3 regions of the Microcoleus sp. B9-D4 genome follow, and region 1 is predicted to be linked to each of the others. Evidence: riboswitches for the same ligand, from Rfam matches in the RefSeq annotation. Region 1 holds a riboswitch; each other region holds the start of a gene.
The links. A riboswitch is a leader RNA that binds a small molecule or an ion and turns the genes downstream of it on or off. The one in region 1 is predicted to bind cobalamin.

Region 1 (7,434 bases):
ATGATAGCTAAATGTTGCCAGGGCTTCATTAGCAGGTACGCCACCTAACAGCATTTGTGCGCCAGTTAAAGGTTCTACAACTCCCGTCACATTGCCAGCGTGTCTGATATAAAGTTCTGAGGCATAAGTAACAGAAGTAGCCCCCAAACTCCTCAGCCAAGTTGTAATAAATAACATCTCTCTTTGCATATTAGCCGTGGGTTTGCTCCCGCTTCTAGCTAAGGCTTCGGCTTCGCTGGCTGTGACTGCAAATAAAAGCGCATTCCACGAAAGTCGGTCATTTGGAAGTATTGCTATATTTCCCTCATCTAAAATTATGCCAGTTTCAGAAAAAGATAGTTTTCTTCCTCTAAATGAGTGGTAAGCTACAGACAGAGCCGGCGCGCGAACATCGATGTAATCGTTACCCGCCCACAGAGTTTTGAGATTGCCTTGAGTGTCCCTCATTTCCCGCCGAAGCTCTTCTGCTAGTTTGGCATCCTTGCCTGCAGCGTACAGCAAAAATTTTTGACTCTCTGCATCGGCCAGGTTGGTAAAGCGTTTTAGATAAATATAATCGAATTCTTTCAGTGCTCTTGCACTGAGTCCTTGGGTTTCAAAAACGAGGGTGACTGGAAGTTCTGAATTAGGCAGACCAAATGTTTCAAATCCCTTCAGCTTTCTCACACCGGCAGCTTGAGCTAATTCGGCATTGACAGTGGCATCAATAAATTGCTTGCCGGCATAAACTACGCCTTGAGAGGTGGTTATACTGACAATTTTTTGACCTTCTTTACTGACTGATTTAATTTCTACTTTGCTCAGGAGATCAGCCCCAGCTTTTACCAGCATTTCTTTCAGGGCTGCACTGGCTTTGCGGGGGTCAAGTGCAATTGCGGTGACACCGGATTTTTGTAAGAATTCTTTATAGATTGTCGCTGGTGAACCAAAGGTATCTAACTTTAAAGATTGTTGAAGTTCTTCACTAATCTGACTTCTATCTAAATAAGCAAGACCGCCTCTTACCAAATGCCCGCCAATTCCTTCTTGCAAGCTTGCTTTCGACATCAGTAGAATTCGCGGATAACGCTTTGTTCGGCGAAAATATTCTCTGGAGGCAGAGATAACAGCTAGAACTCCTGGAACTTCATCACCAAAACAGATGACATCGTAAGAACGCAGATCCATGACCATTATTTAAGAACCTCTCCTAATTTTCATGTTTTCGAGCTGGATCTCAATGTTTGCCGTCCAACTCTCTGTTTTTCCCAAATCTAGCTCGATATTTCCTGATTTTTGCGATAAATATTCACACATTTCTGGAGGCAGAAACCGGGGTTTTTCCAGAAAATCCTCCGTTGAGGACGATCGATCGGGCGTTGAAAAACCCGGTTTCTGAGCGTCAAGAGTGCGTCAGTGTTGTGCTTTTGATTGCCATCAGGTCAGATTATCAGGATCTATCCCCAACTCCCGCAATCGCTGAGCTAGTCGCTCGGAACGTTGGGCCAATCGATCGGCGCGCTGCGATTCCTGTTGGGCGCGCTGCGCTGATTCTTTCACCTGTTCTTCAGGAGTCAGATAACGTTTTCCATCGGCATCATACCAATACAACCACTCCCTTGTCACCCCAGAATAACTTCCCCTTTCACAACCAATCCCTAAACCAATTTCAGGCATCCAAACAGGATGTCCTGGCTGTAACTCGTACTTCCCATTGACTAACTTGTGTACTTCCAAATGAGGTTTACGACGGCGGCGGGAAGAATAAATGACGTAATAAAGTACGCCTAGAGCTTGATAAGTGTCTAATTTTGTGCTGTATTCCTTGCGATAATTTGGGGAAACAACTTCTAGCACGAAAAGTGGCATGACATTTTCATCCCACAGCACGTAACTAGGACGCAATTCTTCGTCGTAAAATCGTTCTACTCCTAAACTTAAGAAAGCATCTGGGACAATGGGCGGTTCATCAGGGTGATGATAAATACCCATATCTATGCCAAAAAACCAGTCCATGCGTTCTGCCCAAAGTATGAGCAATATTGCTTTTAACAACCCTGGTATTAGTTCTTGCAGTTCGTTATCCACAGGCGTTTCATCAGAGTCTGGTAGTTCATCGGCTGAGGGCCAGTGCCTCGGAAATTTGTAATCTAACATGGCGGCTTTCCTCAAAACTCACTAATATTATACCGTTGATTTGTTTGGCAATAGTATTTATGGAACGAACCGCGAAGACGCGAAGGAAGAGAAGAGAAGATGATAGGTAATTTTGACTTAGTTAATCTGAAGTAATTTTTGTAAAAGATTTGCTGAGACTTACGCGATCGACTAAACTATGTCTAACCAGTCGGTTCTAATGGGGAGCAGCCGTTAGAGGAAAGGGGGAAAGTTCGGTGCAAGTCCGGCGCTGTCCCGCAACTGTAATGAGAGTCTTGTCGCTTTCTGAGTCAGGATGCCCGCCGATGTGTTAATTTACATAGTCTCATCTGCGAGGTTCAGCGTGAAGACCAGAAATCGGAAATTGGTCAGCTTAGGATTGATGGCTGGCTTGAGTTGTTATATTGTCCTGGGTTCGGCAACGCCCGCCGCAGCTATGCACATTTCGGAAGGTTTTTTGCCGGTGCAATGGGCTGCATTTTGGTGGATTGTGGCGTTGCCTTTTTTTGCAGTAGGTTTGCGCTCAATTACTCGTATTACAAAAGAACACCCGGAACTTAAATTATTGCTTGCTTTGGCGGGTGCGTTTACTTTTGTGCTTTCTGCTTTAAAAATTCCCTCGGTAACGGGCAGTTGTTCTCACCCGACGGGTACAGGTTTGGGCGCAATTTTGTTCGGCCCTTCGGTGATGGCTGTACTGGGGGCTTTAGTTCTGCTTTTTCAAACGTTACTGTTAGCGCATGGTGGCTTGACAACGCTGGGAGCGAATATGTTTTCGATGGCGATTGTCGGCCCTTTCGCTGCGTATTTTATCTATCAATTGCTGTTGCGAACTGGTAGCCAGCGGGCGGCAATTTTTTGTGCGGCGGCTTTGGCAGATTTGCTGACTTATGTGACGACTTCGATTCAATTAGCATTAGCTTTTCCGGCAGCAAGTGGCGGTTTTATGGCTTCGTTTCTCAAGTTTGCTGGCATCTTTGCTATCACTCAAGTACCCCTGGCTATCAGTGAGGGATTGCTGACTTTATTGGTCTGGAATTGGCTGCATTCTTACGGGAAGCCGGAGTTGGAAACTTTGAAATTATTGAGACAGGAGTCATAAGCCGTGAGTAAAAAAACTACAAAAAATCACCAATCTACTTCGCGGCAAAATTTACTGTTGGCTGGCGCTGTGATTGTTCTGGCAGCGTTTCCTCTCGTTTTTGTGCGGGGTGAATACGGCGGTGCCGATGACCAAGCTAAGAAAGCAATTACGGAAATTCAACCGGGTTATAAACCTTGGTTTAATCACTTGTTTGAGCCGGCTAGCAGCGAAATTTCCAGTCTATTGTTTGCGTCTCAAGCGGCGATCGGGGCTGGCGTAGTTGGGTACGTCATTGGGTTGTATAAAGGCCGATCGCAATCTCGGCAGCAGTCTGATCATAAATCGTCGGAATGAACCATCAGATTGATAGTCTGGCTTATACCAATCGCTTGCGCGGGTTGCCGCCATCTCACAAGTTATCCTTTGCGATCGCCCTTTTAATTCTGTCTCTAGTTTCTGGGGCGATCGTCCAATTGTCGATCGGCCTTTGGCTAGCCGTCTGGATTGTCGTCTATGCGGGTATTCCGGGGAAACTGTATTTGCGGTTGCTGTCACTACCGTTGATGTTTTTGCTGACAAGTTTGCCTGCTTTGGCGCTGGGTGCGGTTGAGTTAAGTCAAATCCAGGAAATTCAGTGGGATATTTGGCAAGGTTGGGGCATTAGCACCGGCACTTTTTATCTGTATGTGAGCCGCACTGGAATATACCAAGTGAGCTTGCTATTTGCCCGCGCCTTCGCATCGACAAGCTGTATGTATTTCATCCTCTTGACGGTTCCATTTACCGAAATCTTGCAGATTCTCAGACAATTACGCTGTCCAGAGTTGGTCACAGAACTGCTATTACTAATGTATCGGTTTATTTTTAGCTTATTGGCGATCGCCGATGAACTTTGGATAGCCCAAAACTCGCGCTGTGGCTATCGCACTTGGAAACTGGGAATGAACAGTTTAAGCATTTTAATCGGGCAATTGCTTCAGCGAACTTTGGAAAACTACCGTCAAGTTTCCTTGAGTTTAGCCTCGCGCGGCTTTAATGGAAAACTGCAAGTTTGGCATTCTTACCCTTATAAACCTTCGCGAAGATATACATTTGAAGCCGTGTTTGGGTGTACAGTTTTAACTTTGTTAAGCGCGGTATTTCAACATTAAATTACTCGTTCCCAGGCTCTGCCTGGTAACGCAGAACCGGAGGCTCTGCCTCCAATTTCCCCTTCGCCACGCGAGGCAGAGCAAGAGTGAAATCGTTTCCCAGGCAGAGCCTAGGAACCAGTCAATGGGGGCCAGAAACCGGGGTTTTTACAGAATATGTGGGCTGTAGCGCGTCTTCTGGGCAAAAAACCCGGTTTCTGAACAACCGCGCCTCCAGGAATATTGTTGATAATTCTCGTATTCTCGTTAGTTTAGCGGGCCGGATTTAAATAAGGGCGATCGCACTTGCAACAGCTATTACAAATATGACTTTTATGAACTTAATTAATGAATTATATGAATTGACGTGAACAGTAGTTGAATGAATAATTACAGTATCAAAATACAGAGAAAAAATCATGTATCAAGATACTAACAAAAAAAACAGCCCGCCGCCCATTGTTTTTATTATTGCCATCGGCTTAATTGGGTTTGGCGCATACAAGTTCCTTCCCGGTTTATTAAAATCCCAAACTTCAAATACACCTACATCTACATCTACATCGGCAACGATCGCACCCGGAGCGATCGCCAATCGTATCAGTTTAGGAAATCAGATATTGGTGACATCCCAAACCACACCAGATAAACAAGCAGGCGTTGAAGCTTTTAAGAACGGAGATTACTCAATTGCGATTCAGAATTTTCAGGCTTCGCTGAAACAAAATCGCAACGACCCGGAAACCATTATCTATTTGAATAATGCCACAGCCAGCAATAGTTCTGCCGTAAAAATTGCTGTCAGCGTCCCCATTGGTAGCAACCCCAATGTCGCCCAAGAAATCCTTCGAGGTGTGGCCCAAGCTCAGGATGAAATAAATACTAGCGGTGGCATAAATGGGGCAAAACTGCAAGTAGAAATTGTCAACGATGACAACAGTCAAGAGGTTGTCAAAGAAGTTGCAAGGACATTGACAAAAGATTCGAGTATACTAGCAGTAATTGGACACAATGCTAGCAACGCATCTCTCGAAGCTGCTCCGATCTATCAGCAAGAAAAACTGGTAATGGTGACACCGACGAGCTTTGCCAACAATCTATCAGGATTTGGCAGCTACATCTTTCGGACAGTACCCAATATTAGCTTAATGGCAGCTCCCTTAGCAGAATATGCCGTCAAAACAGCCGCCCAAACTAATATTGCCGTTTGTTATGACTCCCAAGCACCGGATAACATATCATTTAAAGATGAATTTGTGGCATCTCTTACTGCTGCTGGCGGCAAATTAGCTCCCACTGTTTGCGACTTTTCCTTACCCTCTTTTAATCCCGAAAGTGCGATCGCCGATGCTGTCAGCAAAGGTGCACAAGGATTGATGGTAGCGCCCCACATCGATCGCATTGACCGTGCGATTTCTCTGGCTCGCATCAATCGAGGCAAATTGCCACTCTACGGCAGCACTACGCTCTACACCTTTCAAACTTTAAAAGACGGACAAAAAGACGTTGACGGGCTTGTTTTGCCCGTTCCCTGGCATCCTGAAACTAATCCCGGTAGCCGTTTCCCAGAAAATGCCCGCCAGCGTTGGGGAGGCATTGTGAATTGGCGAACAGCAACGAGTTTTGACGCGACTCAAGCTGTCATCGCTGGCTTGCGACAAAGCAATACGCGGGAAGGATTGCAACAAGCACTCAGAAATGCGAGTTTTTCGACAGCCGGATCGAGCGAGGATGTGAAGTTTTTGCCCACGGGCGATCGGGCTGGTAAGCCGATTTTAGTGCAAGTTAAACAAGGAGGAAGCACTGGCTATAACTTTGTCCCGCTGCGGTAAGTTTGTTAAGTGCGAGGCGTTTCCTTTACATGAGGGATGGATACGGTACGTTTCCGACGGAAGTTCCCGCACTCCCGGTTCTGTGGACGATCGCGGCGGGGGACTGGGTTTGGAGGAATTTCCCTTCGGCGAAACACTACGGCTGCTTTAATATTTGAGCACAATTTCTGGTTATAATTATAAGCAACACCGCAGTGAACATTTGGTATGGGAAGAAAAGCAAAACTCAAAAAACAACGGCAAACAGAGCGACAACTACAGATGAAAGAAGGTCAACTTCCATCTATTACTCCTCCCCCAGTGGGTGAGCTTGTATATTCTAAAGATGCTTGGTTTAGTGATAATAAGCCCTTGAGTATCGATATTGTAAAAAGCGCCAGAACTCAAAGATATTTAGTTTGCCTAGATCCGAATCCCTCCCAGGAACACACCAGACAAGTTACTCTAACAGTTTGGGACAGTGTTGAGCGTGCAATTTTCGGAGGTGAAGAGGCAATTAAACATCTCAAGGCATACACCTATGAGCAACTTTGTGTTTTTAGGAATTTTCAAGAATTCATCTCTAAACTAAGTGATGATGACGATCAAGTAATCGCTGTAAGCCATGAGGGGAGAGTGCATACCGATCGGGAAACTCGGATGGCGGCGATGAGAGAATTTAATAAACACGCCATTGAGTCCGGGGATAATATCCGTTTTCGAGTAGATGGAGAGACGGTTCTTTGAATATAACTCGCTACTACGATAGGGATATCACTTAGTCGCAAGCCCCATAGCCTAGCGCTTTCCAATTGATATAAGCTTTTCGATCAACACCCCCAATTACTAAACCATAAACCAAACTTATTTTATTAGGTGATATAAGTTCCCATCACGCTAGAAAAGACACCAGTCGCGTGGAACAGGCATCTTGCCTGTTCCTGAGCTAATTTTACATGGAATTAGCAGAATTTTTAAGATAAACTGAAATGAGTAGATTAAAGGAGAGCGTTGTGTATGATCGCGCAAGTTGACACCAAAACCTACACCGCTGAGGAATATCTAGAATTAGAAATCAATTCTCAGGATCGGCATGAATTTATCAATGGGGAGATTGTTCTGATGGCTGGCGGCACACCGGATCACAATGAAATTACCACTAATTTAGTTGTTGCGCTGAAACTGGCGTTAAAAGGGAAATCATATCGGACTTTTAGTTCGGATCAGCGGCTTTGGGTTCCGCAGCTTAATAATTATACTTACCCGGATGTGA
Region 2 (10,786 bases), on a different contig from region 1:
AATCCCTTAAATCCCCTACATTGCTAGTTGCCTCATTTGCTTCTAACTAATATCAACTTTGGCCTTTAAATGAACCGTAAAAGTAGAGCCAACATCCAACTGACTCTCAACAGTGATATCCCCGCCCATCATCTGGCAAAACAAGCGGCTAATGGCCAATCCTAAACCTGTGCCGCCGTACTTGCGAGTAGTCGAAGCGTCCCCTTGAATAAAAGGTTGAAACAAACCCTGCTGCTGTTCGGCCGACATTCCAATCCCCGTATCAGATACCTGCAAATAAACCCAATCGCTGTCGCCGGCTGGTTCGCGAGTCGCGCTCAACAGCACCGTTCCACCTTCGGTAAACTTCAGGGCATTCGAGAGCAAATTGAACAGAATTTGCCGGACTTTAGTCAAATCTGCATACATCACTCCCAAATTCTCAGAGCAAGAAACTTGCAATTGATTGTGATTTTTTTCGACCAAAGGGTGCAAAGTTGCAACGACTTCTTCTATTAAATTACAGAGGTCAAATTTTTCTAAATAAAGCTCCATCCGACCGGCTTCTATCTTAGAAAGGTCTAGAATATCGTTAATTAAAGTCAGCAAGTGTTTGCCGGCGTTATAAATTTTTTGGGTATCGGGAATGATCTCTTCGAGTCCTGATTCCCGTGCTTCTTCTTGTAGCATTTCGCTGTAACCGATAATCGCGTTGAGCGGCGTCCGCAGCTCGTGGCTCATATTGGCTAAAAAAGTGCTTTTAGCTCTCGAAGCTGCTTCAGCTTTGTGTAAGGCTTCTTGCAAGGCTATTTCGGCTCTTTTGCGCTCGGCAATTTCGATGCGGAGCAGTTTATTGGCAGTGGTGAGTTGAGTGGTGCGCTGATCGACGGTCATTTCTAGCTGCGCTTTGGCTTTGGAGAGTGCTTCCTGAGCCCGCTGGCGCTCAAATCCTTCGATCGCCAGCGCTACCAAATTTGCCAAAGAATCAGCGAAGGTGCGCTCCTCCAGAGCCCACTGGCGGGGCGCGCCGATATGTTCGAGAGAGAGGATGCCCACGATCTGCCCACCGAGCCTAATTGCTACATTTAATATGGATGAATTGGGCTTGCTGGCATTTGGCAGCACAGCGGAATGTTCGGCTAGCGAAGATGAATGGGACAAATTTGTTTGTAGAGAATTTTGAGTCTTTGTCGTAGGTTCTAAAGCATTGTCCGATCGCAAATTTTCGCCCGGTGTGTCGCCTTCAACATCTAAACTTGATAAATTTAAATCGCTTGCCGATATGGACTCCCGGCTCAAATGATTCTCTTGGGTGCGATCGTACAAGTCGAGACAAACTAATTTGAGGTTGGGGATTTTAAACTTAGAATGATTAACCCCCTCGTGTTGCTCTGAGGCCGTGGCCTCTGTATCGAGCGGCTCTGTTTGGTTGTGGGCGAGCACTCTCTCCGTAAAATTTAGCTGGGGATCGCTGGGGTAGCGATTTCCAAATCTTCCATGGTTGTAAAGCCAGACGCTGACTTTTTCCACATCCAAAGTCCGGGCAGCAGCCTCGGTAATTTCGCGAATTCCCACATTCAGCGCACCGCTGTTGAGAGTCCTCTGCCTACCTAGCTGCAACAAAGCCAAACTCTGGCGGCGGAGCCGCTTTTCGCTCTCTTGGAGGGTTTGTTCTGCTTCCTTGCGCTGGGTGAGGTCGTACAAGGCGCACAATGCTGTCGGCTCGCCGTTAAACACCAGCGACTGAACCGAGATCATCGCCCAGAAAGCGGTGCCGTCTGATTTTTTACAGTGGAGTTCGTAGTTTTGGAGGTATCCGTCCTTAGCAAGTGCCTCAAGTACCTTTGGGCGATCGGCGGGGTTAAAGTAAAAGTCTGGAGTGCTGCAGCCGATCAATTTTTCTAGGGGTATGTTCAGGAGAGAAGCCAATTGAGCGTTCGCATACATAATTAAGCCGTCACAGAGGCGAGAAACTAATACCGGCACGGGAGTTGCCGAGGCGATCGCCCGAAACTGCTCTTCGCTTGAACGCAGCGCCAACTGAGCTTTGCTCAGCAAGTGAGCTTCCATCGTATCTGAATGTTCGGTGGTAGTCTCCAGCAAAAGTTCTAGGTCAACCTTTTCGCGCTTCAAGTTTTCAAGTTCCGCACTCAGCCGCTGAACGTCGAAAAGTAGCTGTTCTGTCGATGGTTCTTCCTGCATAGCAATTGAAAATTGGTAAATTTTAGTCGGTTCTGAAGTTTTTTATGGTTTTGTGCTAGTTTAACTATGACTTATTCCGATTAACTTCAGCCACCCCGATCCTGGTTCTCGGACTTAGCCGGGGATTCATCTTTACCTGGTTCGCTACTATTCCAATTCTAAGTGCAAGGAAGGCATCAGCCGCTGCAAGTTTTTCAGGGATTTTATCTGCCAGGGGATCTGTTTAGAACCTTTGATGGCGATTTGAATATTTTTTTGCTGGCGCACTTTGATCACAAATTTTGAGAAAATATTAATTCCAGAACTATTTAAAAATTCTAGCTTTCGCAAGTCTAGAGTCACCGTGTTTGGCGAGGAGTCAGCCACTTCGTTGAGCAGATCGACGATCGGTGCGTATTCTTCCACCTGGCTGAGTCGGAACGCTCCGCTACAGGTGACTGTTTGCGTAGCCCGATCGTACTGCATCGTGTAATTTTTGGTCTGAATCTCCATACTTTTGTCAGTTGCCGGTTTTGAGTGGTAAAGGGGCTTTGGCTGCGTGAGCGAGGATTGAGCTTCAGGCTAGCACGATCAAAATTCAGCCGTTTGCCGAATGCCGAATGCCTTTGCGTGTGTAACTTTTATTACATATACTGCCAACTGTACCATTGCCACAGGGCAGTTATGAGTTATTTTAGGATTTATCAGTTGTGTCAGTTGTGATACCAGTTGGAAAAAAGAATGCAACTGTTGACTAGCTCTCAACCCTGGTAGTCATCAGTCATTGCCAATCTAACATTTCCAATCTCAAATCTCAAATTGTATGAGTTGTGGGGGTTGACGAGACCAGCTTTTGCTGAAGTTCCGAGCTATCAATTCGATTTTTTTTCTCAACTTAGTATTGACAAAATAACCAAAATGTGAGACAAGTTTCACATCTGACACTGAAGTGAAGGGGAGAATATTTAATGGCAATTTCAGGAATTACAGAAAAGCTTTTGGCCGCTAAAAAAGCTAAGGGAATTAGTTTTGCAGATTTGGAAAAAGTTTTGGGGCGCGACGAAGTTTGGATTGCGGCGGTTATTTACCGTCAAGCTACCGCATCAGAAGATGAAGCCCAGAAAATTGTCTCGGCTTTGGGACTAGATAGCGAGACGGCTGCGGTTCTCTGTGAACCTCCGTTAAAAGGTTCTTTGGAGGCCTCGGTTCCGGTTGACCCCCTGATTTATCGTTTCTATGAAATTATCCAGGTTTACGGGATGCCGCTCAAAGCAGTGATTCAGGAAAAATTTGGTGACGGGATTATGAGCGCGATCGACTTTACTTTGGATGTCGAGAAAGAAGCAGACCCAAAAGGCGATCGAGTGAAAATAATTATGTCGGGAAAATTTTTGGAATACAAAAAATGGTAAGCCCGTGCGGCTTTATTTTCAAGTGAAAATGAAAAATTCAAATTTGCTCGAATGACTCATGACTAATGACTAAAGCCTCAAAAGTGTTAACTTAGAAATAGAGATCGCGAAGCTTGACTGGCTTGGGTGTCTGATCGGGAAACCCTTCTAGGGCAAAGCTAAGGTCGCTCCCGCGGCAACTTCCCCAGTCGAAACAAGCAACCGCAACCGTAAATTAAGAGGCAAATATGTCAAAATATGACTCCCATCTCAGATGCTCCTTTTGCGGCAAGTCGCAAGAGTACGTCCGCAAGTTAATAGCTGGGCCCGGCGTATACATTTGCGATGAATGCGTGGAACTGTGCAATGAAATTTTAGAGGAGGAGTTCTTTGACTCCAGTAAAACAATTGGTCAACAGATTCCCCAGTCAGAGGTGCGAGAGTCTCAGGGACAAGGAACGCGGCGTCCGGGTCGATCGAATAAATCGAAAATTGTTTTAGCTCAAATTCCGAAACCGACAGAAATTAAGCAGCATTTAGACAACCACGTCATCGGCCAGCATTCAGCAAAAAAAGTCCTTTCTGTAGCAGTTTATAACCACTACAAGCGCTTGAGCGTTGACCAAGCTAAAGATAGCGAGAAGTCTTCCCCTGACAGCGATGTAGAACTGCAAAAATCCAACATCCTCCTAGTCGGGCCCACAGGTTGTGGCAAAACTTTGTTAGCGCAAAGTTTGGCGCAAATGCTCGAAGTTCCCTTTGCGGTAGCGGATGCGACGACACTGACAGAAGCTGGATATGTCGGCGACGATGTAGAAAATATCTTGCTGCGGCTGTTGCAAATGTCCGATTTTGATGTGGAATCGGCGCAGCGGGGCATTATTTATATTGATGAAATTGACAAGATTGCTCGCAAAAGCGAAAACACTTCGATCACTAGGGATGTATCAGGAGAAGGAGTGCAGCAAGCGCTGCTAAAAATGTTGGAAGGAACAGTGGTTAACGTGCCCCCGCAAGGCGGCCGCAAACATCCTTACCAAGATTTTATTCAAGTTGACACTAGCAAAATTCTATTTATTTGTGGCGGTGCTTTTGTCGGTTTGGAAAAAATAGTTGAACAGCGTTTGGGTAAAAAATCCTTGGGCTTTATTCAGCCAACAGAAAGCGACAGCAACTCGACTTTGCCGGCGAAAGACAAGCGGGCCGCTGATATTTTGCAGCAGGTACAGCCGGACGATTTAGTCAAGTTTGGTTTGATCCCGGAGTTTGTGGGGCGGATTCCGGTGGTAACGGTGATTTCGCCGCTGGATGAAGCAGCTTTGATGCAGATATTGACTGAGCCCCGGAATGCGCTGGTGAAGCAGTATCAAAAGCTGTTGAAGATGGACAGCGTGGAATTGGAATTCCAGCCGGAAGCGCTACGGGCGATCGCCCAGGAGGCCTATCGTCGCAAAACTGGCGCGAGAGCTCTTCGCAGCATTTTAGAGGAGTTAATGCTGGATGTGATGTACGAGTTGCCTTCTCGCAAGGATGTGGCTAACTGTATGATTACTCCTGAAATGGTTGAGAAGCGATCGACTGCTGAATTGCTGTGGCATCCCGCATGGCACAAACAGCACGAAACTGCCTAATTTGTAATCTGTAGGGTGCTTGTGGCGCACCCTACAAGCTTGGCAAATTTACTTTATGACAGTTAAAAAAATGTCAGTCAATGTAGCTAAAGCCAGTAAAAAATCGAGATTGCCAGTATCCAGTTTGCTGCCGAGGATTGCAATTTACAGCGCGGTTATGGCTGGCATCCTGGCGTCATGGTACAATTTCCAACTCAATACGATCGTCCTGCCCTCGTTCCCGTCAACGGGTAAGGAATTTTATGAAGCCCTACAATATATTTCAAGCATCAATAGAGCGCAGCAAGCTTACTATGCAGAATACGGTCTATTTAGCGATTCCATTGCAAAATTGGGTCTGGGAATTAAAGAACAGACCGAGAACTATAATTACACGATGGTCTCATCAATGGGCCCGGTTCAAACTTTGCACAATCACCGCGAACCAGCACAATTTGAAAGCGCGATCGCGATCGCCAAACCTACTGATAGGAACCCCGATAAATCCTACACTGGCGCAGTATTTGCTTACAAAGAAAAGGGTAGCAATATAATAAAAACTATTACTGCTGTATGCGAGAGCGATCGCGAGAACGCACGTTATGCAGAAACTTGGAGTCCCCCAACTTTTGACGGCAAAGAAATTCACTGCCAGCCCGGAACAAGGTTAAGGTAAAACCTTGAAACTCTTTTGCGTCACTTTTTGACCGTCTAAGTAAAATTGAAACTGCCAATTGCCCGGTTTGTCATCTTTTTGAAAATTGTACCAGCACCAAGTATTTAATCGATTGCCCGTCGTTTTTAAATAAGATTGACTCTGGGCTGCAAAGTTGCCTTGAGAGTTGACAACCTTACAATAACCTCTATATTTTCCCTCTAGCAACTTAGTAGCACTGACAGCAAAATAGACTTTATTGTGTTGTTTCAAAGACCAAACATCTCTAGTTTTTTTCGATTCTAGTTCGTCAGTTAACATCACTTGAGTCTGAGGATTTAACTTTACTGCGTTGATTATTAGTTTGAGATCGACTGCTGTTTGAGGTTCGGAAAATTTCCACAGCCAAGGAAACAGCAAAGGAATAAAAATAGCAGCAATTGCTGTTAATAATCGGACTGATATCAGTGCGATTTTTGACTTGTTACGCGGCTGAACTACCTCTAGGGGAATCAAAGCATTGAGGGCAGCATCTGCGAAAGGATAGCGGTGTTTGAAATTGGGTTCCACCATTTTTTGCAGCCAGTCAAGAAACTCTGGAGTTAGCTGCGGCAAGCGATTTTTAAAATTAATCCGCCCCGTATCGTCCATCAAGCTGCCAATTTCGGTAGAATTGATGCCGATTAGCAAGCAAATTAGCGTCGCGCCGAGACTGTATAAATCCGATGCAACAGTTAGCTGCCGATTGAACATTTGTTCTGGCGGCATAAAGCCCAAAGTGCCTTTCACAACGCTGCTGGCCGCCACTTCTCCCCCGCCGATTCTAGCAAATCCGAAATCGACAAGGCTGACATTCATCCGGTCATTTACTAAGATATTTTCGGGTTTTAAATCTCTGTGGATGACTGGCGGAACCCGATTTTGCAGGTATTTGAGTATTTCTAAAACAGAGATAGCAATTTGCTTGATTTGTTCGGGTTTCCAGCGGTTAGAATTTGCCAAGGAAGGGGAATCTTTGTATTCTTGCACCATGCAGAAACCCGATGCAGTTGGGAAGGAATCTAAATAGCGGGGAATGCTAGGATAGTCGAGTTCTCGCAAAATTTTAATTTCTTGTTCGCACGCTTGATATTGAGCCCAATTAGCGCCTGTTTGGGCAAATTGAAATTGTTTGACGGCGACGGAACGTTTGGTATTAATTTCGGTAGCGAGATAAGTAACTCTACCGCCAGCGCGATTGTGTCCGAGTTCGCGGGTTATTTGATAGCCGTAGTTGGAAAAGTCAGGAAAAGCATTCATAGGTAAACAGTTGATAGTTGATAGTTTATGGTTGATAGTTGACTGTTGGGAGTTGATAGTTGATAGTTGTCAGTAGTGCGAGCTTAAGAACTCGCGAACGAGAGTTCAGTTGTTTACGGTTTAATTAAATTGGGTTCGGATTTGTGATAGTGGGCAAGGATTCTTTTTGATTTAAAAACACTCATTTCAAACAAAGGAATTGCAGTAACTACTAAAGATACCATTATCGTTCCTCCTACAGCTATCATTTCCATGGGTTCAACCCATTCTAATTGACTACCGACTTTTAAAAACAGGTAAAATAATAATCCAAGACTCATACAAAATCCGGCACAAAGAAAGGCTATTTGGGCAGCATCTACTTCAATAATTTGTCTGGATCTCTGCTCGTCAATCACATGGTTAAACATCAAATGAACTATTTTGTAAATCAAGGATGCCATTGCTAGAATTAAGGCGGCTATAAGGCTCCCTCCTAATGCTCCCAGTAAAGTTACTTCGCCCTCAATCAAGGAATATATCAAACCTAACAAAATTAACAAAATGAACCAAGTTAAGTGGAAGATCAACTCGGACATTAAACCTGCTAAAATAAAGCCGCACATAAAAGTCAGCCTGTATGCAGAAAAAGAATTAGTTTTTTGCGGTACGGGCAGCGGGGCTGTTGTAGCTTGCAATTCTATTGTATGAGTTTGGGGTTCAGAATTTGCGCGCAAGATGATTTGGCGGTTGTAAGTTTGACTGGCCAGCAATTTGCTCGTATCGACGGCGATTGTGCACTCGATATTATTGCTTTCAAATGCCTGCGGTTCAAAGGAGATCCAAGAGTGGTCGTAGGGCGTGTGGGGCGGATCGTTCGGATGCGGCGCAACTTCCCATCTTCCTGTTAAAATTGTATCGGGAATTGGGTTGCTAATTGCAATAGTTTGTGTTAAGATTTCTCCATATTCAGTAGCAGTGAATTGAATGCGATCGCGCTCAATTCTCACTTTCGGCAAGCTGCTGACATCCAAAGATTGTAGCGCAGCTAAAGCATCAGCCGCCGACTGATATCTATCTTGAATTCTCGGCGCTACCATCCTTTCCAGCCAATTCATCCAACCTTGCTGCAACGGCGGTACTAAATGCCGGAAATGAATGCCATAATTGGCATCAACTAAATTACCGACATCCGCAGATTTCGTACCAGTTAACAAGCAAATCAGCGTTATCCCCAAGCCGTAAAGATCCGAGGCTTTGGTTAATTCTCGGTTGAACATTTGTTCGGGTGGCATAAATCCCATCGTGCCTTTGACAACGCTGCTGGCGGCAATGTTTCCGCATCCCAAGCGCGCAAAACCGAAGTCTACTAAGTAAACATTTAACTCTTCGTCGATTAACAAGTTTTCCGGTTTGATGTCGCGGTGAATTACGGGCGGTTTCTGGGATTGCAGGTAAGCTATAATTTCTAAAGTTGCGATCGCAATTTGCTTGATATCCGGCGGCGAAAAAGTCCGGGCGACTGCAGATTCGGCATTTTTGTATTCCTGCACCATGCAGAAACCGCTGTCAGTCTGGAAAGAATCGAGATAGCGTGGGATGCCAGGACGATCCAGATTTTGCAAAACTTTAATTTCTTGTTCGTAAGCTTCGTATTCGGCCCAGCTAGCACCTAATTGAGCAAATTGAAATTGCTTAATTACAACGGATTTTTTAGTGTTAATTTTTGTGGCGAGATAGGTGACGCGGCCGCCCAGACTGTTGTATCCGAGTTCGCGACTTATTTGATAGCCATGTTGGGAAAAGTCAGGAAAAGCGTTCATAGGTAATTACTATGGTTGGTAGTAAGGACTTTAGTCCTGAAGCAGTTATCTTATAAGGACTAAAGTCCTTACTACGAACAAAACGATCGCTCCTACAAACATAACTTTTTTGAAAAAAGGCGGCAAGTGCGGTATGATGTGATTTCGCGATCGGTTCTAGCGGGGAGCAGTCGCTAGAGGAAACGGGGAAAGTTCGGTGCAAGTCCGACGCTGTCCCGCAACTGTAATGAAACCCTTGGGGTTTTTCAAGTCAGAATGCCCGCCGATATCTAACTCACTTTTGAACGCATCTGCGAGGTACGGATGATGGATGGAATTAACACGGCTGTACGCACAAAGCACAGTCTATTTGTTTGCACTGCTTGTGCTAGTGTTTGGAAAAACGGCAAGCGCGAAGGTAAAAGCGGCGGTCAACAATTCATGGAAAATTTGTCGCAACTCGCTAAAAATTGGAAGTTTTCTGATAAGTTTGAGATTCAAGAGGTTGAGTGCATGAGTGCTTGCAGTCACTCTTGTGCGGTGTCTTTTGCTGCTGTTGGAAAGTACACTTATCTGTTTGGCGATTTACCTGCAAATGAGTCGGAAAGCGTCGCGGCTGTACTCGAATGTGCGGGTCAATACTATGCTAAACCGGACGGTTTGTTGCCTTGGTCAGAGCGTCCTCAAGCTCTGAAAAAAGGTGTTTTAGCAAAGATTCCACCACTGGGAAATTAGACCCTTTCTCGTTACCATGCTCTACCCATCGCCGATAACTAAGGCGACCCATCCGCCAGGGACTTAAGTCCCTGGCTAATAGCGAAAGTCCTCTAAAGAGGACTGAGAATAAAAATTTTAAACTCATTAGTCCTCTTGAGAGGACTTTCGCTTTGAGGCAGGGGTTTAAACCTCTGCCGGACTGTCGGTTTAACGAGTTTTCTGTCCGCAATTGCCTGACCCAAAATTGAAAGATATTCAATCACACTACAACAACAAAATTATCAATGCACAAAATTCCTGTTACTGTCATCACTGGTTTTCTCGGTAGCGGCAAAACTACCTTAATTCGCCACTTATTGCAAAATAATCAAGGTCGCCGCATTGCTGTTCTGGTTAACGAATTTGGCGAAATCGGAATTGACGGAGAACTGCTGCGCGATTGCCAAGTTTGCGACGAAGAAGAAAATGTTAGCAGCAATATTGTTGAACTAACAAATGGTTGTCTTTGCTGCACTGTTCAAGAGGAATTCTTGCCGACTATGCAGGAATTGTTGAAGCGCCGAGAACAAATTGATTGTATCTTAATTGAGACTTCTGGCCTCGCACTTCCTAAACCTTTGATTCAAGCTTTTCGCTGGCCGGAAATTCGCACGGGTGCTACTGTAGACGGTGTTGTTGCTGTTGTCGATTGCGAAGCTATTGCTAGCGGTACTTTTGTCGGTGATATCGATGCTTTGATGGCACAGCGGCAGGCCGATTCTAGTTTAGATCACGAAACTCCGATCGAGGAATTGTTTGAAGACCAGTTAGCCTGTGCCGATATGGTACTTTTAACGAAGGTCGATCGCGTAGATGCTGAAACTCACAAGAAAGTCCAAAGCTGGTTGCAGCAAGAGTTGCGTCCGAGTGTGAAAATTGTGCCTTGCAAAGGTGGCGAAATTAACCCCGATGTGTTAATGGGATTTAATGCGGCGGTTGAGGATGATTTGGAGTCTCGTCCGAGTCACCACGACACTGAGGAGGAACACGAGCACGATGATGATATTAACTCGACTTACTTTATTGCCGATCGCGAATTTGAACCTGAAGCTTTGGTGAAAAAACTGCAATCCTTGATGCAGCAGGAGGAAATCTATCGGATTAAAGGGTTTGTGGCGGTTCCCAAGAAACCGA
Region 3 (10,786 bases), on a different contig from region 1:
GGTCTACTTCGGCTTGTTTAATTTCGGTTTGGGCTTTGATAACTTCAGGACGGCTTTTTGCCTTAGCAACAGTGGCTTGTGCTTCGGCGAAGTGCGCTTGCGATTCCAGCATTGTGCGCCGCGCGATCGCCCCAGATGCCACTAATTCTTTGTCGCGCTCGAACTGTTCTTTTGCCACAGTTAATTCAGTTTCTGCCCGCGCTATTTCGGCTTGCGCTATTTCAACTTGGCGCTGATAGTTTTCTTTAGCGGCTTGCACAACTGAACGCTTGTTTACTAATTCTTGTTCTTGCTGGTACTGCTTAGTTACCGCCGTCAATTGGGTTTTGGCTTGGGCGATTTCTGCTGCGGATATTTGAAGTTGGCGATCGTAATTTTCTCGTGCTAGTTTTAGATCTCCTTGTGCTTGCTGCAAATCTGCCTCAGCTTCGGCACGTTTCGAGAGAGATTCAACCCGCAATTGTCCTAATTCTGAACTCGATAAAACCGCAACCAGTTGACCTTTTGATACTTTGTCCCCAGGCTTAACCAGCAACTCTACTACTTTGCCAGCAACCGGAGCCGTAACTTCTACTTTTTCGTTGGGTAAAGTTTCAATTTGTCCTGTGGTTTTGATGCCGATATCTAGTCGCTGGCGAGCGGCAGGGGAGACTTTAATTCCTAATCGTTTTGCTGTTTCGGCATCGACAGAAATAGCAGTAGGAGTTTCAGTTGTTTCGCCACTGTGCTTAAATTCATCTCCGTGTCCCGCGTGGGCAAAAACGGGGGTGGACTCGATGAATAACAAAAGAGTCAGGAGTATTCCCGAAAAGTGAACTATCGGTGCTGAGGAGCGGACACGGCGGTAGTATTGCATGATTGAGTAGGGGAGAATCTGAACTCAAAGATCAGTTTTGCAGATAAAAATGAAATCCGGGTGAAATATGGTGTTACTGTTTGTACCAAGCTTGTCGCCACTCTTTCATTTGCTCGATTTCTTGCTTTTGCGAAGTCACAATCTCTTGGGACAATTTGTTTATTTCCGGCCGCTTCGACTTCTTCAAAGCATCTTGGGCCATCACTAAAGCTCCTTCGTGGTGGGGAATCATCGCATTGAGAAATCGCAAGTCAAATTGGTCGTCAGCGGCCCCTAAATCCATGCTCATCATCATGCTTTGCATTTGTTCGGGAGTCATTGCCATCGTGTGACTCATTGGAGCGTGATAAGCCATTGGCGTACTGCTGGCTTTGGCATACCAAGCTTTTCGCCACTCTTTCATTTGATTGATTTCGCGGTTCTGAGCGGCAATCATCTCATTTGCTATTTTTTTCATTTCCGGGCGTTTGGATTTATTGAGTACCTCTTTTGCCATGTTTACTGCACCTTGATGGTGCAGTGTCATGCCATCAATAAATCGCAAATCGTACTCGGCATCAGCCGGGCCTAAATCCATTGACATATTGTGATTCATGCCATGATTCATGCCACCCATGCCGCCGCCTTGTGCCATGTCTTGCTTGTTGTTTGCTTCGGTTGCAGCCGTAACATTTGGGGCTTGAGTTTCGCTGGAAGAGGCTTTTGAACAAGCTGCAAGCACTCCGCTGGTTAAAGCGGCTGTGGCGGTCAATATCAGGGCTACAAAGCCTGTTTTTAATGAAATTGGCTTCATCGATTTTATATGCTTAAAACGACTATTTATCTTCAGCTTTCCACATATAAATGAAATTAGGATGAAATTTTCGACTGGGAATTGTAAAAAATTATTGCTGTGCCGTCGATCGAACTCAAATTTAAGATTTACAGGACTCATAACCTAATTATGTAGGGTACACAGTGCGCGCCTTACCCTATGGGTAGGCTGTCAAACCACTTTTTCCATAATTCCTGATTAATTTCGCAATCCCCCATTAACTCTCCAGTGGACTAGAGAAGTCCAAGCAGTTGACTCAGCCGCCGTTGTTTAAGCCGATCTCAAGACGAAGTTGGTGACAATTCAAACTGTGAAACCGGAAAATGAAGTTAGGGAAGCGATCGCATCTGTTGGCTATCCAGGCGCTTGAAGACAGAAGTCAGAATATTACCCATTCCCAATTTCAGAGTGCATATATGGATCACCTCACAGTCAAACTCCAAGGCATGAGTTGAGTCGATGGCCCCTTCTGCTGGTATCCAGCGCGTTTTTGCTGAAGTTGGACTAGACCCAAAAGCAGCTCAAATCTAAACACTGCAAGCACCAGGGAAAATTGTAGCGATGCTGGGAGATGGGATTAACGATGCTCCGGCTTGGGCAATAGCGGATGTGGGAACTGCGACGCTGCTCACGTAAGGGTATAAATAAGCTTTCAGGTGTTGACATATCATTAGTTGCTGATATGATGATATAAAAGAGCTTTGTATTGAAGCTAAGCATATGATTGTCTCTGCTCAATCCCAGTCCACTCGCTTGAAAGCAAAACTCTTTCGTGGGTTTTCCGATCCATCACGATTGGCGATTTTGGACGTGCTGCGATCGCGTCCAATGACCGTGAGTGAAATTGTTGAAGCAACCGGGCTATCGCAATCTAACACCTCAAACCACTTGGGCTGTCTCCGTGATTGCGGTCTGGTAAACACCCTGCAGCAAGGACGGTACACCAGTTATCAACTCGCCGATGCACGAGTTGCTGAGATTTTGGAAATGGTTGAAGAGTTACTGGCTGATGTAGCAAAAGGAGTTTATGAATGTACCCGCTACAACTGCTCAGAGAACGAATAACAACAAGCTAAACAGGAGGCACGATGTCAGACTGTGGATGTCACATGGAAGCCAAGAACGCAGCCGAGCGTAAAACGTTGCGAATTCTGTTACTTATCAATGGCACAATGTTTGTCGTCGGAATTGTGGCAGGAGTTTTAGCGGATTCAACTGCCTTAGTTGCAGACTCATTAGATATGTTTGCAGATGCTTCAGTTTACACGATGTCGCTGTATGCAGTTGGCAAATCGGCGCATCACAAGAATCGTGCAGCGACTCTAAGTGGTATTTTTCAGATCACGTTAGCCGTGATGGTTGTCGTCGATGTGATTCGACGGTTTGTTTGGGGAAGTTCACCGGAATCAGGTTGGATGATGGCAATGGCTTTTTTGGCCCTGATTGCTAACAGTTATGGTTTGTACCTTCTCTCAAAGCATCGTAAGGGTGAGGTACATATGCGGGCAAGTTGGATATTTACGCAGAATGATGTAATTGCAAATTTTAGTGTGATCGTCGCAGGTTTCCTAGTCACTCTATTTAATTCTCGGTTTCCTGATTTAATTGTTGGATTGGGAATCGCAAGCCTAGTCGTTTGGGGTGGAATCAGTATTATTCGAGATACACAACGTGACAGAATGAAGCAACAACGGCTGTAGTAATACCGCTTAACAGGTTTTGCAGCAACGATTTGAACGTTTCTCGCTTCGTTTTAGTTTTTTCATCGCCGAGACATAGAAACAGTACCAAAAATAGCTATGAGTAAAATGTACTCCAGCAACTTTACTTTGGAACAATGGGAGTTGATTGAACCTTTTATTTCACCTCCAACATCTAGGGATCGTCACCCAAGGTTGAGGTGTGGAATGTCCTGAATGCAATCTTTTACCTGTTAACCCAAGGCTGTACTTGGCGTGACTTATCGGGAGACTTCCCACTTTGGCAGAGCGTCTATCGCTACTTCTGCACCTGGCGTAAAGACGGAACTTTGCTGAGGCTACATGACCGACTTAGAGCCTGGGTTAAAGTTAGCCACAACCGAGCGGTGAGTCCGTCTGAAGCCATCGTGGATAGTCAAAGCGTCAAAAATGCAGCAATGGTAAACCAAGCAATGGGATGTGACACAGGCAAGCAAATAATATGAGTCAATAATTTTTACTTAACATGAGCAAAACGATAATAATTCTTACTCTCGATCGCAACTTGTGACCGCAAACTTGAGCTAACTAGCAGCCAAACTTTTAACTCAATAATTTACCAAATTGTTAGCTTTGGAGATATAGTATGAATATATGTTCATAAGTTAATTATGTTTTTCCATCTAGGAGGCATCATGAAAAAGACAAAAGCATCAGATTCCGGCTGCTGTAGTTGCAGTCACGACGATCGCCCCGATCTCAGTAATGAGAATCATAACCATGACCACAGCCACAACCACGGGAACGGAGATTTTAACCTGAAGCAAGAATTGATTCCTGTGATATCGGTTGTTGTCCTATTTGTTGGCGGTTTAATTTTTGAAGAAAAACTGCACAACACGCCCTATTCTATAGGTGAATATCTGGTTTTCATCCCAGCCTATCTTTTAAGCGGATGGAATGTTTTAACCAGTGCGGGTCGCAACATTCTGCGAGGTCGATTTTTTGATGAAAATTTCTTAATGACTATAGCAACACTCGGCGCTGTAGCCATTCACAAACTCCCTGAAGCAGTCGGGGTGATGTTGTTTTTCAAAATCGGAGAACTTTTTCAAGAATTTGCTGTAGGGCGATCGCGTCAATCGATCAAATCGCTTTTAGAAATTCGCCCAGATTATGCCAACCTCAAGGACAACGGCGACATTAAAAAAGTTGCACCAGAAACAGTAGTCATCGGCGATATCATCCTTGTCAAACCGGGAGAAAAAATTCCCTTAGACGGTGAAATTATAGACGGCAATTCTCAGCTTGACACGTCTGCACTAACTGGAGAATCAGTACCTCGAACCGTGAAAGTTGGAGAAACAGTTTTAGCAGGAACAATTAACCAGACAGGAGTTCTCACCGTCAAAGTTACTAAACTCTTCGGTGAATCTTCAATCTCCCGAATTCTGGAATTAGTAGAAAATGCCAGAAGCAAAAAAGCTGAGACTGAGAAGATGATCAGCAAATTTGCCAGTTACTACACGCCCTTTGTAGTCTTTGCATCGCTAGCAGTGGCTTTAATTCCGCCTTTGTTCATTTCAGGAGCAACTAATGCAGACAGATTTTTGTGGGTTTACCGCGCCCTAGTCTTGTTAGTTATTTCCTGCCCTTGCGGATTGGTGATTAGCATTCCTCTGGGATACTTTGGGGGAATTGGCGGTGCAGCCAAGCGCGGGATTTTGGTTAAAGGCTCGACTTTTCTAGATACTCTGACAGCAGTCAAGACAGTTGTTTTGGATAAAACAGGAACTTTGACAAAAGGAGTTTTTAAAGTAGCACAAATTGTGCCTAAAAATGGTTTTTCCCAAACAGAGTTGATGGCAATAGCGGCTAAAGTAGAATCTCAATCCAATCACCCAGTCGCGAAATCTATTATGGAAGCTTACGGCGGAAAAATAGATTCATCGGATGTGAAAGATTACGAAGAAATAGCGGGGCACGGCATTCGGGCGAAAGTAAATAATCAAATTGTGCTTGCCGGAAATGACCGTTTGCTGCACCGAGAAAATATCCCTCACGATGTCTGCAATGCTGAAGGTACGATCGTACATTTAGGGGTAGACAACCGCTACGCTGGGTATATTTTGATTGCTGACGAGCTTAAGGAAGACGCTGTACAGGCTATTCGCGACCTCAAGAAACTGGGTGTTGAGCGAATCGTGATGCTCACAGGAGATAATCAAGCTGTAGCTGAGAGTGTTGCGAAAAAGCTCGGTTTAGATTCCTACTTAGCTGAGTTATTACCTGAAGGAAAAGTAGAGGCGATCGAAAAACTGATCTCCCAATCTAAAAAAGGCGATAAAATTATCTTCGTCGGGGATGGAATTAATGATGCACCCGTACTTGCTAGAGCTGATGTGGGCATAGCAATGGGAGGTTTGGGTTCGGATGCGGCGATCGAAACTGCCGATGTTGTAATTATGTCAGATGCACCCTCCAAGGTGGCTGAAGCCATCCAAATTGCCAGAAAAACTCACAATATTGTTTGGCAAAATATCATTTTTGCCCTGTCAATTAAAGCGATATTTATTGGTTTGGGTGTTTTTGGTTTAGCGACAATGTGGGAAGCAGTTTTTGCTGATGTTGGGGTGGCTTTAGCAGCTATTTTCAATGCGACTAGAGTTTTAAAGTAGTCGGCTGACAACTCCAGGAGGGCGGGCAATTCCTTCCTCCTTGTAGCAATTTGTAGAGGAAAGCAAATGGAAAGTATGCTCAAAATTCTGTTGGGAAGTCTAGCTCTTAGTATTATTCACGCATTAATTCCCAACCACTGGATGCCTTTAATTGCGATTGGTAAAACTGAAAATTGGTCTCGCAGCGAAACTTTGCGGGCTACAGTAATTACAGGAGTTGCTCATACCCTCAGCATTATCCTAATTGGAATTGTCGTCGGCTTATTCGGTTACAAGTTCGCTGCTACCTATGTAGAGGCCGCTGAAATAATTGCGCCTTTAGTTTTATTAGTTTTAGGAATTATCTATCTTTTGGCAGAGTTAGATAGTTCTCGCAGGCACCACCACCATCACGCGGAAACAGTTAATTTAACTACCAAGCGATCGCAATTTCAAATCCTAGCTGTTTTAGGAACAGGAATGTTTTTCTCGCCTTGCATCGAAATAGAAGCCTATTTTTTTTCAGCAGGAACGATTGGTTTGAGCGGCATACTTGTAGTTTCTGTGGTCTACTTAGTTGTGACAGTTTTGGGAATGGTTTTGCTAGTAGACTTGGGAATGAAAGGAGTTAATGCTTTAGAAGAAAAGCTGCATTTTTTCGAGGCTCACGAACAAGGATTAACCGGAGCAGTATTAATCCTTCTAGGAATTGTGGCTTATTTCATCAAAGTGTAAAATGGTTGGTAATACAATTTAGTCTTGGGAAATATCCAGCACAGGAAAAAATATTATGCGTCGTCAACGTTCCATGCCTTGGATTCACCGCTATTCTCGTCCGCTCACGGCAGGAATTGCCTCGATAGGGGCTGCGATCACTGCTTATCTAACAGTGGTTAAGTTATCCAACGGAACGGCAGTTTGTCCGATCGAAGGCTGCGATATCGTGCTTTCGAGTCCTTATGCCTATGTCTTTGGTTTGCCTCTTTCTTTGTTCGGTTTTTTGGGCTATTTGAGCATGATAGTTTTTGCCGTAGCTCCCCTATTGGTCAATCCCGCAGAACAGAAGAGTCTCCGCTCTAAGTTAGAGTCTTGGACGGGACTATTTCTGTTTGCTGGTAGCACAGCTATGACGATTTTCAGCGGCTATCTGATGTATGTACTGGCTGTTGATATTAAAGCAGCTTGTATTTACTGTATTGCATCTGCTTTGTTTGCAACTAGCTTGTTTGTCTTAGCATTAATAGGTCGCGAATGGGATGATATCGGGCAACTATTTTTTATAGGAATTGTGGTGTCTATGTTAGTGCTGATTTCCTCTCTGGCTCTTTATGCCGATGTGAATAATCTCGGTACAGCTAACGAGACTAGCATCAAGACTACGACATCTTCCGGTACTTCAGAAATTGCTTTAGCGCAGCATTTAAAAATAGTGGGTGCTAAAATGTACGGCTCTTTTACCTGCGATCATTGTCAAGCACAGAAAGCAAGTTTCGGCAAAGAAGCGGCGGGCATTATCAATTATATTGAGTGCAATCCTCAAGGGAAAAATGCTCGGCGGGATCTTTGCGAAGCTGCGAAGATTCAAGGGACTCCCACTTGGGAAATTAACGGTAAGTTTTACCAAGGGCAAAAATCTTTGCAGGAGTTAGCGGATTTATCTGGCTATCAGGGAACTCGCGAATTTAAAGAGCTCTCAAATCAGGAACGTTGACAAGAGTGATTTCTGGCGATCGACTTAATCATAGTCGATCGCACTTAAATTAAATTATCCGAAATCCGGTTAAATGCGCCCTACTCTCACCCGCAGCCCAAGCAAACGGCGCTGCAATCCAAATCCGATCGCCATCCCCGCGATTACAATGCCTGTAAAGTAAGCTAAAACAGTCAACCGCACTGAAAGAGGAGGCGCGACTCCCTCAACTTCAATACTTTGTAAAACCTGGAATGGTGAAAACTGACGGGCCCCGTTGGGTTGGGGAGAAACTTCTACCTCTACTTTGTGAGGTGCGCCATCAAAAAACTGCTCTTGCCATATCAGTTTTCCGGCTGCATCCGGGACACCTTTGTAGGCAAAAGCAATCCAATCATTTTCGAGTTGGGTGACTTTAACATTGAACAATACATCTGTGACTGGCTGATTTGTTTTGGTATCGGTGACTTGAACTTGTAAATTAGCAGCTTTCCCTACTGTCGCACTAACATCTCCAGAAAGTCGCACCTGTAAACCCTGAGATTGCACAATGGGGCTAGTTTTTTCTGTCGGTTTAGATTCTGTCATGTGAGACATTGGCATCGACATCTCAGACTGGGCAATTTCAGCACTGACATTAACATATAACAAGGTAGCGATCGCAATTATTATCGCCCCACTTAACAGCAATCGCACTCTTTCAGGCGCTATTTCTCCTGCTTGGATTTTGGGCTTTCCTCCAATCGCCAAGCCGCCACCTAGCCCAACAACCAACAAAATCACAGCTAAAATCCCAAAATTGCGATACTTCACCCCGTTTTCCGGCACGGATAGTGTTAAAGTTTGCTGAATAGGAGTAAAAGCATTTTCTGCGATCGGAGTCACCTTTGCTAACAATTGATAATTTCCCCTAATGGGCAGCATTTGCTGGATTTGTAACTCACCTTTAGCTGCAACAGCCTCTATATCCAGCAACTTTGTTCCCTCCACGATCGGAAAATCGGTGGTAAACCAATGATTTTTAGGCGGAGTTAAAATTGTCAAACTAATTCGAGCATTCTCTAAAGGAATCCCCGCTGCATCTAAAGCTTGCAGCTTTAACGACACTGGAGATAAAGGTGTAGTTGCCTCGGCTTCAAAGGGTAAAATCTGGCTGATTGGGGGTTCAGAAGTCAGTCGCACAGTTGATTGTGGAGACTGCGAAAACCCTACCCAACCATAGAAAAAGATACTCATCATGCAGACAGCACTGATGAGCGCAGAAAACTTTAATTTTGACATTTTAATTCTGGACTTTTAAGGAATCTCGCGCGGGGTGGGGGCGGGTTTATTTAACCTGTCTGCACTCTGAGAAAGCTCGCAGGTTTACCCGCCCCAACAGGTTAAACGAATCGCACTGCAATATCTCAAATAAAAACAATCTTGTTTAGTGACAACTAACCATCAAAGTGTGGTGGCGCAGAGAGTGTACCTTGTTATGGACGGCGGGATAAGTTGTAAAGTAAACAGTCCAGACAGTCAAAGCGCATAGGGAGATGTAGAGCGTCGCTTGCACGGGTGTTGAAAGCGTCAACCGTGCCGTTTGTTGCCAAACCGAAGAAGAAGAAGATTGAGTAGTCATCATGTACCTCGCAGATGAATAAAGTAAATTTGGGCATCGGCGGGCATCCTGACTTGGAGAACTTGTCTCCTTCACAGTTGCGGGACAGTGCCGGACTTACACCGAACTTTCCCCGTTACCTCTGGTGGCTGTTCCTCACCAGAACCGATTTGATATTCAGAGCATATCACACATTCTGTTGCTGCATTCACATTACCTGGAGTGTTAGATAAAAAATACACAACTTCATATTTCTTGCAACTTTGGCGGATTTTGAGCAATACGACTGATGAAATTTAACAGAATTTGTGAGATTATGAAAATAATATGAAAATTATTTAACAATAAAACCAATGACTCACCCCGAAAACAGACCCAGCCTTCCTGAAGTCCACCGCAGCGTCCCCGTTCCCAACAGCAAAGGTTTCTGGCGTAAAATGCTGGCCTACGCAGGGCCGGGATATTTGGTTTCAGTGGGTTACATGGACCCCGGAAACTGGGCGACTGACTTAGCGGGGGGAGCCAAGTTTGGCTATGCGCTATTAAGTGTGATTTTGCTATCTAATTTGATGGCAATTTTGCTGCAATCACTCTGCGTGCGTTTGGGAGTGGCAACGGGACGAGATTTGGCACAAGCTTGTCGAGATTATTTCAGTCCGCGAGTCAGTTTTTTGCTGTGGATACTTTGTGAAATTGCTATTTCTGCTTGCGATTTAGCTGAACTTGTTGGAAGTGCGATCGGACTGCAATTGCTATTTGGTATTCCCTTAGTTTGGGGAGTGTGCATCACTGCGCTAGATGTAATAATGGTATTATTTTTACAAGGAAAAGGCTTTCGTTATATCGAAGCTTTGGTGATTACGATTATTGCAATTATTGGCGGTTGTTTTATTGCAGAAATGATTTTTGCAAAACCTGATGCCGGAGGAGTTTTACTCGGTTATGTTCCCAGCCTAGAGATTTTGCAAAATCAGGCAATGCTTTATATTGCGGTGGGTATTTTGGGGGCAACTGTGATGCCGCACAATCTTTACTTGCATTCGTCGATCGTGCAAACTCGCTCTTGGGAAGAAACTGCTGATAAAAAATGGGAAGCAATTAAATTTGGCACAATTGATTCCACCGTAGCGCTGTCAATAGCTTTGTTTATTAATTCAGCAATTCTGATATTGTCGGCTGCAAGCTTTCATTTTTCCGGGTATCAAGAAGTAGCAGAAATTCAAGATGCTTACAAACTGCTTTCTCCGGTACTGGGTGTGGGTTCTGCTAGTGCAATTTTTGCCTTTGCTTTATTGGCTTCGGGGCAGAACTCAACCTTGACAGCAACTTTAGCAGGACAGATTGTGATGGAAGGGTTTCTAAATTTTCGGCTGCGACCTTGGTTGCGGCGCTTGCTGACTCGACTGATTGCAATTGTGCCGGCTTTGATCGTAATTATCTTGTTTGGTGAAGGCAGTACAACTAATTTACTGGTTTTCAGTCAAGTGATT

Region 2: another riboswitch for cobalamin. It lies ahead of QUB24_RS28150 (DUF1636 domain-containing protein); the one in region 1 lies ahead of QUB24_RS31585 (energy-coupling factor ABC transporter permease).
Region 3: another riboswitch for cobalamin. It lies ahead of QUB24_RS06485 (CbtB-domain containing protein); the one in region 1 lies ahead of QUB24_RS31585 (energy-coupling factor ABC transporter permease).

What each region holds. Positions count from the first base shown of each region.
Region 1 covers NZ_JAUBTS010000102.1:727-8,160, forward strand. Annotated here, with positions in the region: gene QUB24_RS31575 (FAD-dependent oxidoreductase) at 1-1,173, opposite strand, end outside; gene QUB24_RS31580 (Uma2 family endonuclease) at 1,417-2,136, opposite strand; cobalamin riboswitch at 2,311-2,457, shown strand; gene QUB24_RS31585 (energy-coupling factor ABC transporter permease) at 2,519-3,238, shown strand; gene QUB24_RS31590 (energy-coupling factor ABC transporter substrate-binding protein) at 3,242-3,574, shown strand; gene cbiQ (cobalt ECF transporter T component CbiQ) at 3,571-4,371, shown strand; gene QUB24_RS31600 (ABC transporter substrate-binding protein) at 4,770-6,182, shown strand; gene QUB24_RS31605 (hypothetical protein) at 6,166-6,333, shown strand; gene QUB24_RS31610 (hypothetical protein) at 6,390-6,908, shown strand; gene QUB24_RS31615 (Uma2 family endonuclease) at 7,179-7,434, shown strand, end outside.
Region 2 covers NZ_JAUBTS010000068.1:22,671-33,456, reverse strand. Annotated here, with positions in the region: gene QUB24_RS28185 (PAS domain-containing sensor histidine kinase) at 43-2,181, opposite strand; gene QUB24_RS28180 (slr1659 superfamily regulator) at 2,329-2,673, opposite strand; gene cynS (cyanase) at 3,129-3,572, shown strand; gene clpX (ATP-dependent protease ATP-binding subunit ClpX) at 3,800-5,182, shown strand; gene QUB24_RS28165 (type IV pilin-like G/H family protein) at 5,238-5,837, shown strand; gene QUB24_RS28160 (protein kinase domain-containing protein) at 5,829-7,115, opposite strand; gene QUB24_RS28155 (serine/threonine-protein kinase) at 7,229-8,917, opposite strand; cobalamin riboswitch at 9,052-9,198, shown strand; gene QUB24_RS28150 (DUF1636 domain-containing protein) at 9,221-9,631, shown strand; gene cobW (cobalamin biosynthesis protein CobW) at 9,898-10,786, shown strand, end outside.
Region 3 covers NZ_JAUBTS010000007.1:96,291-107,076, reverse strand. Annotated here, with positions in the region: gene QUB24_RS06535 (efflux RND transporter periplasmic adaptor subunit) at 1-856, opposite strand, end outside; gene QUB24_RS06530 (DUF305 domain-containing protein) at 930-1,649, opposite strand; gene QUB24_RS06525 (hypothetical protein) at 1,994-2,125, shown strand; gene QUB24_RS06520 (metalloregulator ArsR/SmtB family transcription factor) at 2,391-2,735, shown strand; gene QUB24_RS06515 (cation transporter) at 2,780-3,370, shown strand; partial or broken gene QUB24_RS06510 (transposase) at 3,562-3,855, shown strand; gene QUB24_RS06505 (heavy metal translocating P-type ATPase) at 4,045-6,027, shown strand; gene QUB24_RS06500 (hypothetical protein) at 6,094-6,741, shown strand; gene QUB24_RS06495 (vitamin K epoxide reductase family protein) at 6,797-7,717, shown strand; gene QUB24_RS06490 (hypothetical protein) at 7,787-8,977, opposite strand; gene QUB24_RS06485 (CbtB-domain containing protein) at 9,123-9,320, opposite strand; cobalamin riboswitch at 9,339-9,481, opposite strand; gene QUB24_RS06480 (Nramp family divalent metal transporter) at 9,650-10,786, shown strand, end outside.